3 regions of the uncultured Virgibacillus sp. genome follow, and region 1 is predicted to be linked to each of the others. Evidence: riboswitches for the same ligand, from Rfam matches in the RefSeq annotation. Region 1 holds a riboswitch; each other region holds the start of a gene.
The links. Region 1 has a riboswitch for S-adenosylmethionine ahead of Q1A47_RS01315 (methionine biosynthesis PLP-dependent protein). Riboswitches for the same ligand answer to the same signal wherever they lie in the genome.
Positions count from the first base shown of each region.

Region 2: it holds a riboswitch for S-adenosylmethionine, as region 1 does, so the genes downstream of both, Q1A47_RS15875 (5-methyltetrahydropteroyltriglutamate--homocysteine S-methyltransferase) here and Q1A47_RS01315 (methionine biosynthesis PLP-dependent protein) in region 1, are expected to answer to the same signal.
Region 3: it holds a riboswitch for S-adenosylmethionine, as region 1 does, so the genes downstream of both, Q1A47_RS10745 (PLP-dependent aspartate aminotransferase family protein) here and Q1A47_RS01315 (methionine biosynthesis PLP-dependent protein) in region 1, are expected to answer to the same signal.

Region 1 covers NZ_CANMAB010000003.1:18,719-22,863, reverse strand. Annotated here, with positions in the region: gene Q1A47_RS01325 (asparaginase) at 1-341, opposite strand, end outside; gene Q1A47_RS01320 (ROK family transcriptional regulator) at 345-1,514, opposite strand; SAM riboswitch class I at 1,856-1,959, shown strand; gene Q1A47_RS01315 (methionine biosynthesis PLP-dependent protein) at 2,035-3,150, shown strand; gene Q1A47_RS01310 (aminodeoxychorismate/anthranilate synthase component II) at 3,204-3,815, shown strand; gene pabB (aminodeoxychorismate synthase component I) at 3,781-4,145, shown strand, end outside.
Region 2 covers NZ_CANMAB010000086.1:5,362-9,506, reverse strand. Annotated here, with positions in the region: gene Q1A47_RS15880 (Na+/H+ antiporter NhaC family protein) at 1-1,280, opposite strand, end outside; SAM riboswitch class I at 1,571-1,675, shown strand; gene Q1A47_RS15875 (5-methyltetrahydropteroyltriglutamate--homocysteine S-methyltransferase) at 2,045-3,157, shown strand; gene Q1A47_RS15870 (XRE family transcriptional regulator) at 3,496-4,062, shown strand.
Region 3 covers NZ_CANMAB010000042.1:14,492-18,636, reverse strand. Annotated here, with positions in the region: gene Q1A47_RS10745 (PLP-dependent aspartate aminotransferase family protein) at 471-2,222, opposite strand; SAM riboswitch class I at 2,377-2,497, opposite strand; gene rarD (EamA family transporter RarD) at 2,633-3,535, opposite strand; gene megL (methionine gamma-lyase) at 3,695-4,145, shown strand, end outside.

The DNA of each region.
Region 1 (4,145 bases):
TTTAAGGGATAGCTCTGTTGGCAGACCAGCATGTCTTCTGACAATTGCAGTTTATTCATTAAACGTTCTAAAGCCTCTTGATGATAGGATTCACCTCTTTGAGATGCCGTAAATAAAGCTGCTTCTTCTGTTGTTAAATCATACTTTTCCATAATATCTGTGGTGAATAAGGGAATTGCTTGTAATGGTTTCATCGCTGACCGATAAAAAACGGACTGCTTTACATCACCGTATTCATAAAGTATTTCCTTCTTTTCATTTAAAACACAAATCAATCCCTGATAAACATTTTCTAATGTTCCTCCTCTATATTCTTCAGCAATAATAGGTGTTGATATCATAGGTTAAACCCCACTCTTTTCATGAATATTTTTTATAAAATGCTGTAGTACAATCATGGCAGCTCCTATCACAACGCCATCTTCTCCCGTTTTTGTAGTGCGTAATTGAAATGTCTTCATGACAGGTGCCCACATCTGATTCTCACACTTTTCAATAATTTGATCTTTAATTTGCGGAAACCTTTCAATTAAACTACCAGCAAGAACGACGGAATCTGGATTGTATACGCAAACAACATTATTAATCGTAATTGCTGCATAGGTAATTGCTTTATCAACTATATTTCTTGCCCACTTTTCTCCATTTTCATATTCAATGATTAAGGCCTGAATATTTTCAATCTCTTTTGTTTTAGATGCTTCATCTAACAAAAACTTTTCAGCAATATACGTTTGGAGACAGCCAAAATTCCCACATGGACAATAAATTCCATAAGGATCAACGATAGTATGTCCGATTTCTCCTGAGAAGTTTCCTTCACCTCGATAGATTTCTCCTTTCTTTATTAACGCAGAACCTACCCCACTACCAAAACCAATCATTGCCATATACGCTTTTTTTGGTTCAGGATCACTAATATACTCAGCAAGCGCTTTCAATTTTAATTCATTGTCCACGAATACGGTAAAGCCTACTTTCTCTTCAACCATCTCTTGTAAAGGGATATTTTTCCAATCAAATTGCGCAGATAATTTCACCTCACCTTTGTCATTCTCAATAAGTCCTGGTAAGCCAATACAAACTCCAGCAATTTGATCCGATGTAAGATTTTCGTCGTCAATCATTTGTAATATATGGTCTGCTATAAATTGAACTGTTGCCACTGGATCTATTGATTGATAGTCAAAGTACTTCAGAATGGTTAACTTTCCTATAAAATTCATTAAACCGATCCGAATAACTTTCTGGTCAATTTCAACACCAATTGAGAATACAGAATGTTCATTTGGAATAAAATAAGTGGCCTTCCTGCCAATTCCTTCGCTAGACATATTCATCTCTCTTATTAGCTTATTTTCTTGTAATGATGCAACAATTCGAGAAGCAGAAGTAGGACTCATCGACGTTTGTTTGGCAATTTCGGCACGTGAGATCGGACCTTGATTAAGAATTATTTCTAAGACTAAACTTCTATTTTCTTTTTTTAAAAAATCTTGATTCTTAATTTTCATTTGATCACCTATTAACATCATGTAATTAATAACCAGAATTAAATGGCTTTTTCCATTGATTTTTTACTATTTATTATATTTTTCCAGTATTTAACCAAATAGTTTCTCCTGTGAAGTTATTAATAGTATAGATTAGCGAGAAAAATTAGTCAACTAATTTTTAGAATGTTTTAACTAATTTATTTCTTGCGATATTCGTATCTGCTTTTATTTTCCACTTATCTTCAGATGAAACCATGTTATCTAAATGCTGTAAACTGTACATTGGAGTAAATCCCTAAGTTTCCCTTGACAAATAGCAAAAACAACTGTAATCTATTTTAAAAATTACATAAACTATTTTCTTATCCAGAGAGGTGGAGGGACTGGCCCTTTGAAGCCTCGGCAACAGACTTATAAAGAGAACTGTGCCAATTCCAGATGCTCGAAAGCATGCAGATAGGAAGAGTAACCGAATGATGTAAGCCTCTTCTTATTTAATTAGAAGAGGCTTTTTTCATCGAATGAAGGGATGGATATTATGTCACGAAGAAGCATTGAAACAGAATTAGTACAATTAGGAAATAAGAGTGATAAAGCTACTGGAGCAGTTAGCGCACCTATTTATTTGTCAACTGCCTACCAGCACCACGGACTGGGACAATCATCAGGCTATGATTACTCAAGAACGAAAAATCCTACAAGAACCTTACTAGAGGAAGGAATCGCTAAATTGGAATCCGCTGACAGTGGGTATGCTTGCAGTTCTGGAATGGCAGCCATTCAATTAGTATTCTCTCTTTTTAATGCTGGGGATGAACTCATTGTAACGAGTGATGTATACGGAGGAACGTACCGATTATTAGAGCATTACGCCGCTGCATATCAAATTCAGACAACATATACAGATTTCAAGAATGACGGAGAAACGCGGCGACTGATATCCTCGAAAACAAGAGCAATCTTTATTGAAACACCTACAAATCCCCTAATGCAAGAGATAGATATTGTAAAAGTTGCGGAATTAGCGCACCAATATAATGTACTATTAATTGTTGACAATACTTTTCTGACCCCGCTACTTCAACGGCCAATTGAGTCAGGGGCTGATATCGTCATTCATAGTGGCACGAAATACATTGGTGGTCATAACGATGTACTCGCTGGATTAGTAGTGGCAAAAGGTAAATCCTTGTCTGAAAAATTAGCCAATTACCACAATGCTTCAGGTGCTGTGCTATCACCTTTTGACTCTTGGCTATTAATTCGAGGATTAAAAACACTTGCGCTTCGGGTGGAAAAACATGAAGCCAATGCAAAGCTTATCGTATCCTTTTTGCAAGAGCATCCAATGGTTGATAATGTTCTATATCCAGGAAGAGGTGGTATGTTATCTTTTCGCTTACGAAAAAGTAAATGGATAGATCCTTTCCTTCAAAGTTTGAAGCTTATCATTTTTGCTGAAAGTTTAGGAGGGGTGGAAAGTTTTATTACTTATCCAGCAACACAAACTCACGCTGACATACCTAGAGATGAAAGAATAAAGCGTGGTGTTGACGACCAACTGCTACGGTTTTCAGTTGGAATTGAACAACCAAATGAATTAATAGAGGATTTAAAACAAGCATTAATTGAAGTGGATACATATGCTTATTAACCTACATTTGCTATAATAACGCATGAAGTGTTTATAAGAGAGTAGGTAACTACATGATATTAGTCATCGATAATTATGATTCATTCACATTTAATCTTGTACAATATATGAAGCAGCTAAACCAGCAAGTATATGTCGCTCGCAATGATGAAATCTCAATAGCAGACATTAAACGATTAAACCCATCTAGCATATTGCTCTCTCCTGGACCTGGAAACCCGGCTTCTGCAGGTATATGTCTAGAGATTGTAAGAAAACTGTATACGCTATATCCAATAATTGGAATTTGTTTAGGGCATCAAACGATTGCTCAAGCCTTTGGTGCTAGTATTGTAAAAGCCAAACAACCAATGCATGGTAAGGTTTCAATGATTACCCATGATCATAAAGGTATATTCAAAAAGCTTAAAAATCCGTTAGCTGTCACAAGGTATCATTCACTTATTGTTCAGGAGGCTACCCTACCTTCTTGCTTTGAAATAAGCGCAAAATCAGTTACAGGTGAGATTATGGCAATTCGCCATAAAACTTATCCAATAGAAGGAATTCAAGCTCATCCTGAAGCAATACTATCCGAACAAGGGCTACAGTTATTAGAGAACTTTTTCACACGAAAGGTTGGACAAATAGATGCATTCGCCAAAAAAACCACTCCTATTCTTTGACTTTGCCAATCATTTAGGTAATAAACAGCCCATGACCTTTAAAGATCCCATTACTATTATAACCACTACAAAGTTAGAAGAAGTAATACCTTGTATGCAATCTATTCAACAGTATATCGAAGCTGGTTACTATGCAGCTGGATACCTTGCATATGAAGCAGCGCCTGCCTTTGATCCGGCTCAGCAAGTAAACAACTGTAGTACCTTGCCACTATTGTGGTTCGGTATTTTCGCTCAGCCATCAGATGAAATAATGGCTGATACTAAAGCCTTTCATTTAACAGAGTGGAAACCTACAACTTCCCTTGAAGATTATCAACAAAATTTGAA
Region 2 (4,145 bases), on a different contig from region 1:
CCTAGCGGAGAGGTCATTGCTCCAAATGAACCGCTTGCAAATACGGCACCAACTGTCATCGGTAATGAAGCTCCTGTTGAAGTTGCCAGAGCAATCCCCAGTGGCATAAATATCCCCCATGTTCCAAAGGATGAACCTAGGAAATAGCTGACAGCTGAACCTACTAAAAAAACAATAGCTGGAATAGTAAATGCAGGAAGAAAACTGCCAATTGTCGCCTCGATAAATTTGGAAAACCCAAGGTCTTCTGCAACAAAAGATAAGGACCATACTAGTACCAGAAGAATAATTGCCTCCATGAGTTGGTTTCCACCATCATAAAAGTGGTAAATGGTTTCACTTAGTTTTTGGTCCCTTAACATATAGAAAATAAACGTGATGATGAGTGTAATAAATACGGCAAGTAAGATAACAAAGGTAGCATCCGCTTTTGCAAAGGCATTAAATATTCCGGTAGCTCCTTTTTCTACGCCGTTTTGCCATAATAAAAATAAGGTTAGACCAAGCAATAAAAACAAAGGAACAATTAAATTCCAAGGCTGCGCTTTCACCATGGATAGCTCTTTTTTAATTCCTATGCGGTGATGTTCATCTGTCTGTTGCATGTTTTGATCTTTGTTGGTTTGCTTTTTGCTGGGCTTGGACCAGAATGTCCTAATTAGTCCAATGATCAGCATTACAATTGCAAAAAAGTTAAATGGAATACTGTACAAAAATACTTGATAGGCATCTGCTTCCAGATTATGTTTTTGAATTCCCCCTTCAATAAGGGAAACCATGAAACCGACGAAAGCAGTGGCAGCTGGTAATAATACGATAACGGAACTGGTGGATACATCCATCGTGAACCCTACTTTCCAGTGAGACATGTTCACCTTTTTAAGTAAGGATTTTACCACGGGTCCAATCATCATTATTCGAAACATCGGCATCATAAATGTAAAAGGTAGGGTCAACCAGATGACAACTAGAAGTCCTCGTTCGGATTGAATTTTGTCACCAACCCACTCAGAAAATCCTTTAACTCCTCCAGAAATTTGCATCATACCAATCAATCCGCCAAATAAATATAAAAAGGCGATAATATTAATATTCCCTGGATCTGCCAATGTCGTTATGAGATAGTTTACGGCTTCTTTTGTTCCGTTTAATACGCTGAATTCTAACAGAAAAGCACCTACAAGGAGTCCCAGCACTAGTCCAGGAAGAAGTCTTTTTTGCCATATAGCTAAAGCAATAACAATAGTAAAGGGAATGAGGGAGAACCAGGTGTGATCCATCGTACAGCCTCCTCTAAATGGATGGTTTGATATCTAGTATAAGGTTGAAAAAATGAATAAAAGCTATAATTACCATTTGTAAAAAGTCGATTTTTCATACGTAGCTTTTGCAGAAAGACATAATCACTACATGCTTCCTCATAATAGGTGAATCTGTTGATTATTAGATGTCAATAAAGCTATTAGAAAGGGTGAAATGGACAGCAGTTATTAAATAGTGTGAGGAATCTTTTGCTATTTTTTAATAGAATTGCTATGATAGTTTTAATTATTTAAATAATTACATAATATTCTTATCTAGAGAGGTCGAGGGACTAGCCTGAAGACACCTCAGCAACCTGTTTTATAAATAAGGTGCTACTTCTAGCAAGTTTTATAAACTTGAAAGATGAGAAGGTGACGATGTATGTATACAAAAGAGCCCTTCTTAGCAGAAGGGTTCTTTTTAACGAGGCTGAGGCAAAACACACTTATTTACTCAAAATACGAATAATCATGTTATCAATAGGAGTATCATTCCAGCATCGTGAAATATACTCGCTTTCCGCGGGAACGGTCTCAGCTAACTTGGTAAGGAAAACGCTTTTTCTAGTGGATCTTCGGACTCGTGGTGTTACGGCCGGAGTCTCGCTTATTTCAGGTGCTAAATGAATGATTCTGATCAATACGAACGATAATTAATTTTCAACCAATCATTGTTCGTTTTTAATTGTTTCTTCATTCTTTTGTCTCAGCCTTTTTATAACTATAAAGGAGTGGATACATTGACAACAGCAGTAGAACGAATAGCACCTTTCAAAGGAGATCATGTAGGTAGCTTTCTAAGAACAGATCGTATCAAGCACGCGAGATCTCAATATGCTAAAGGAGAAATTAGTGAAAAACAACGAAGAGCAATTGAAGATGCAGAAATTATTAAGCTAGTAGAGAAACAAAAGGCAGCTGGGCTAATGGCTATAACCGATGGAGAACTTCGGCGTTCTTGGTGGCATTTCGACTTTTTAGAGAATTTAAGTGGTGTTGAGGGATTTGAGCCAAATAATGGCTTGAAATTTGCTGGAATTGAGACAAAAAAGCATTCCATTCATGTTACTGGAAAGGTGGAGTTTAATAAAGAGCATCCATTTCTCGCAGATTTTAAGTTTCTGAATGAAGTGGTAGGGAACCGTCATGTTGCCAAACAGACGATCCCAAGTCCGAACATGTTACTCGTTCGTGCTGGATTTGATACAGATATTTATCAAACAATCGAAGACCTTGTTCCAGATGTGATTATGGCTTATCAACAAGCAATTCAGGCATTTTATGATGCAGGTTGTCGTTACCTTCAGTTAGATGACACATCATGGGCATCCTTTCTATCAGAAGAAGGGATTTCCTCACTGCAAGCAAAGGGCATGAATCCAGAAAAACTAAGGGATATTTGCAAACGTGTGATTAATGAATCGATTGCTGAAAGGCCTAAAGATTTACTTATCACCATGCATATTTGTCGAGGCAATTATCGTTCCCATTATTTCAGTACAGGTTCTTATGATGCTGTTTCTGAAACCATTTTCGCTGGGTTGAATGTGGACGGGCTTTTCCTTGAATTTGATGACGAGCGATCTGGAGGTTTCGAGCCTTTATCCTATGTGAACAGAGATGATCTTTGTGTAGTCTTAGGATTAGTTACTTCTAAGTTCCCAGAGCTGGAAGATAAAGATGTTATTAAGAAACGTATTGCTGAAGCTGCTAACTACCTTCCGTATGAACAGCTCTGTCTTAGTCCGCAATGCGGTTTCGCTTCTACAGAAGAAGGTAATCTGATAACAGAAGAAGAGCAATGGAATAAGGTTAGACATGTAGTAGATATCGCTAAGGATGTGTGGAAGTAAGAAAGCATATTAGTAGCCGCTTATATTAAACCATTTTGAATGAATGAAGATAAAGTAACTCCGAATTACCTTTCGAGCATATCAGTATATTCGGAATGTAGTTGGGTGCTTTATCATTCATTTTTTTAAATGGTGATGTTACCTAACGAAAGGAAGGGTGCTTTGACCCGTTAATATTAGCAAAGTAAACAGAACTAGCTAAAAAAACAGCACACTCTGCTTGTATGTGATTAAATCTATAGGCAGTGATTATCTGTATGTTCGGATTGACGATAGTTTCGTTCTATTCTATCATTAAAGAAGTTTATAGAACGTGTGACCACTAGCGGAAGGAGAGAATTGCAATAAATCTTAATAATATAGGTAAGAAAATTAAGCAAATGCGCTTGCGTATGAAAAAAACACAACAGCAGGTAGCGGAAGCATGTGGAATCTCCAAAAGCCTTTTATCTAAAATTGAAAATGGACAGACAGCTTCAGCAATTGCCACTTTATCCAAAATTAGTGAAGAATTAGAAGTACCACTAACCTGGATTTTGGATGATCATGATGATCGAGATCTTGTTTTACTCCCTCATACAGAACGGCAATTTAAAGTAGGTGATGAGAATATGGGTTACTCCTATGAATTGCTGGCAAATCGTTCGCGGTTTACAGGAATTGAACCTACTATTGTTCATGTAACTCCTCGGGATATGAATGTCCGCGAAGAGACCTATACGCACTCCCAAGATGAGTTTATTTATATTTTAGAGGGAGCTATCCATTTACTTTATGAAGATGAGAAGCATTACATGGAAAAAGGAGATAGTGCTTTTTTTAAAGGAAATAAGTCACATTTATTTATTCCCGTTAATAATGAACCAGCGAGGGTACTAACAGTGTTTATCGATAATCATTTGTAATCAGACAAGGAGCTGTCCCAAAAGACAGCCTCCTCTTGAGCAACTGATTTGGCTGACCGACTCCTGTGGATGAATCCAATTAT
Region 3 (4,145 bases), on a different contig from region 1:
ACTCACACCTATGCTGTTATGTTCATAACCTTTTTTCTTTATTGTCTCATGTATAAAATACATTCGAAAGTATTTCCTATATATATGTACTTCATAACTTGTTCAATGAAGGAAATAAAGTGAAACCTCAATCCGCTGGGGCTTTTGTCTATCCCTTACTGATTGCTAGTACCACAAGGGTATGACCTAAAGGACTTTCAATTAATCGGACATTTACTGACAGTCGATCCCCACATTTACCCATATTGGTTTTACTTTATTGCTTGAAGTAGGGATCTTACTGCCAGTTATATACGGGATAAAATAAGATCGCCTTCAATAACAGGCGATCAGTAAGGGAAGGTTATTTATAATTTTTCCAATCGGTAGTAAAAGTAAACCTCCTTTCTAAAAGTGAAACAGTTTTGTTACATAAATAATTAGTTCTAAATTTCTAAAATTAGTTTGATTCCAGCATACTGTTTGCTCGTTCAAACATGAGTGAGGTCAGAAGCATCGTCTTGTGATCGCAATGCTAAAAACTCGTCATAAGGATTTTTTGCGGTAATAACAGTGATCCCAGCTGCTTTGGCATATTCTAAAGTACTATTTTGATAAGGCTGTTCCAACCATACTATTTTTCCTTGTTTATTTATAACTTGTTCGATAACACCTGATGGGAGGTCTGATTGGAGAAACCATACAGCATCAAGCTCAGTTGGAATAGCTGATAAGTCTCTGAACACATGCTGAGATTCTTCAGTTGTTGAATGACTTATATAATAAAGCTCAAAACCAATAGATTGTAGCTGTTTGACTTTTTCCCTTTCTTTCTCTCCTGCATCTTCCCAGCCGTATACGGCAATGGTTTTTTTTCGTATATTTCCATTATTACGATCAAACGGAGAGCTAAGTAGCCAACTGATAGCGACGGAATCATTGGTTGTTATCGTTTTTGCTTCGCCAGTAGCTTCAGCGATAGCAGCATCTAAGGTGTATAATAAGTCGGTAACAGACTCCAAACCAATCGATAGACGAATTGTTTCCTCCGTAACACCACTAGTTTTTAATTCTTCAACGGTTAGTTGTTGATGCGTTGTTGAAGCAGGATGAATAATTAGTGATTTTGCATCACCAACATTAGCTACATGTGACCATAATTCAATACATTCAATTAATTGTCGTCCAGCTTCTCTCCCCCCTCGAATTCCAAAAGTGATGATAGATCCAGCACCTTCACTAAAATATTTTTTAGCTCGCTTGTTTGATGAATGGCTTTGTAAACCTGGGTAGTTCACCCATTCGATCGCAGGATTTTTAGCTAAGTATTCGGCAATTATCTGTGCATTTTTATTATGTTGAGGAATACGAAGATGCAAGGTTTCTAAACCCTGTAATAGTAAAAACGCATTATGCGGGCTAATACACGCACCAATATCACGCAATAATTGTACCCTTAATTTAGTAGCAAAAGCCGCAGGACCAACATCAATGAAACGGAGGCCATTATAGCTCTCATCTGGTTCTGTAAAGCCAGGGAATTTGCTGTTATTCCAATTAAACCTTCCGCCATCAACGACAACACCTCCAATGGTCGTACCATGTCCTCCTATCCATTTTGTAGCGGAGTGGACCACAACATCTGCTCCCCATGCTATCGGCTTAGCAATATAAGGTGCGAATGTATTATCAATTATTAAAGGAATATTATAAGAATGAGCTAAAGCAGCAATGGTCTCGACATCAAAGATGTGCAGACTAGGGTTCGTAATAATTTCACCGAAGATTGCTTTTGTTTTATCTGTGATAGCAGCTTCGACTTCATTCTTGTTCTTGCCATTAACAAATTTAACCGTTATACCATAGCGAGGAAGTGTGTTTGCAAATAGATTATAAGTACCACCGTATAAATTACTGTCAGCTATAATTTCATCTCCTGTACTAGCAACATTTAGGATAGCAAAGGTAATAGCTGCCATTCCAGATGCTGTTGCTACTGCTGCTACACCGTCTTCTAATTCGGCAATTCGTTGCTCGAAAGCATCTACGGTAGGGTTCCCTATCCGTGTATAAATGTTGCCCGGTTCGGTAAGGCCAAATAGATTCTGTGCGTGCTCCGTGTCACGAAAAACATAGGATGTTGTTTGATAAATAGGGACAGCTCTAGAACCCGTGGTTGGGTCTGGCACCTGACCTCCGTGTAGTAATACTGTATCTGGTTGTTTCTGGTGAAATTTTGCCATTATTCATTCCTCCTAGGATAGTTTGTAGTTCTGTATTGCCACGACTAGTATTGACGTGGCCAGTTACTGAATAGCAATCCTTGTGTCTGGAGGAAGAGGGGGAAAATGAAAAAGCCCTCTTCCTAAGAAGAGGGCTTGGATTTAACCTTTCCTCCTCTTATCTTCCAGATCATAAAATGGATCTGTAGGATGTAGCACCGTAAAAAGCAATATTTCATCGCTTTTTGGTTGCTGGGCTTCACAGGGCCTATTCCCTCCACCGCTCTTGATAAGAGATGTATTTTTCTAAATTATTGAATATTATATAGGTGTACATAATCTTTTGTCAACCACTAGTTTTAAATCGTAACAAAAGGCAGGCATAATACCATCGCCAAAACGTAAGAAAACCTAGAGCATGTTATATCTTTTTATACATGCTTTTTCCTCAGTGGTCTTCGGTAGCTCGTAAGCATAAAGTTTACTAGAGCTATCCAAATGAACGCGAAAGCAATTAAATGAGCAGAAGTAAAGGCTTCTTTATATATAAATACGCCTAGTAATAACATTAATGTTGGTGCAATATATTGCAAGAATCCGACCATTGCTAAAGAAATGCGTTTCGCTCCACTTGCAAACAGTAACAAGGGAATTGCTGTCATAACACCTGCACCCATTAATAATAGGTTCGTAGATGAAAAGAATTCATGAAGCTGAAAGGCGTTATCAGGGTAAATGGCTAGGTAAATAATTGCGAAGGGGAGAATAAGCATGGTTTCAATGGTTAACCCTATCATTGGTCCGATATCGACCTTTTTCTTCAATAAACCATACAGTCCAAAGCTGATGGCAAGTAATAATGACACCCAAGGAAACACACCATAGCTTATCGTTAAATAAAGCACACCGATTCCTGCTAGAATAAATGAAATAGTTTGACGGAAAGTAAAGGCTTCTTTTAATACGATAATTCCTAGTAATATGCTTATAAGTGGATTAATATAATAGCCCAGACTTGCTTGAACAACATGATTACTATTAACGGCCCAAATAAATATTAACCAATTTAGACTAATTACTAGCGTAGCCAAAGAAATACCAAATAGCTTCTTTTTATTATGAAGCAATTCCTTCCATTCCTTCGTAAAATCCGACCATTTACGCATAATGAGAACAAGTAAAAATGTGAAGACGAAAGACCAAATAATGCGGTGAGCTAATGTTTCCCCTGGAGAAACATGGTCAAGAAGCTTCCAATAGATTGGTAGAAATCCCCATAATATGTATGCTGATGATGTGTAGATCATACCGTTCCGATCCTGATTAGCGTTCATAAGGTTTCATCCCTTCTTCCGGTATAAAGTAAATCTATTTTAGAATTGCTCCAGAAAAAAAGCAAAGATAACGTCTCTAAAGAAAACGCATTCATTTATGCGTTTATTTGAATAGGATATATATAGGTGGTCAGTTTACAAGAGTTTACGTGAGGAGGAATGGATGTGAAGAAGAAAGAAAAGCAATTGGAGACGAAGGTTGTTCATGAAGGTTATCATTCAGAAGAGATGTTAGGAAGTTTAGCAGCTCCTTTATTTCAAACCTCTACTTTTACATTTGATTCAGCAGAACAAGGAGAGCGGCGTTTTGCAAGGGAAGAGGATGGTTTTGTATATTCGCGTTTAGGTAATCCTACTGTACAGCTTTTGGAAGAGCGGATTGCGGCATTAGAAGGAGGGGAGCGAGGGTTGGCTTTTTCCTCTGGAATGGCTGCCGTTTCAGCGGTATTAATTTCACTAACAAAAGCAAATGATCATATTCTTTGTTCTTCCGGGCTTTATGGCTGTACGTATGGATTGTTATCCATGTTAAAGGATAAGTATCATATTAATCATGATTTCTCAGAAATGAATTGTGAGGAAGAGGTTTTGGCTTGTCTAAGGCCAGAAA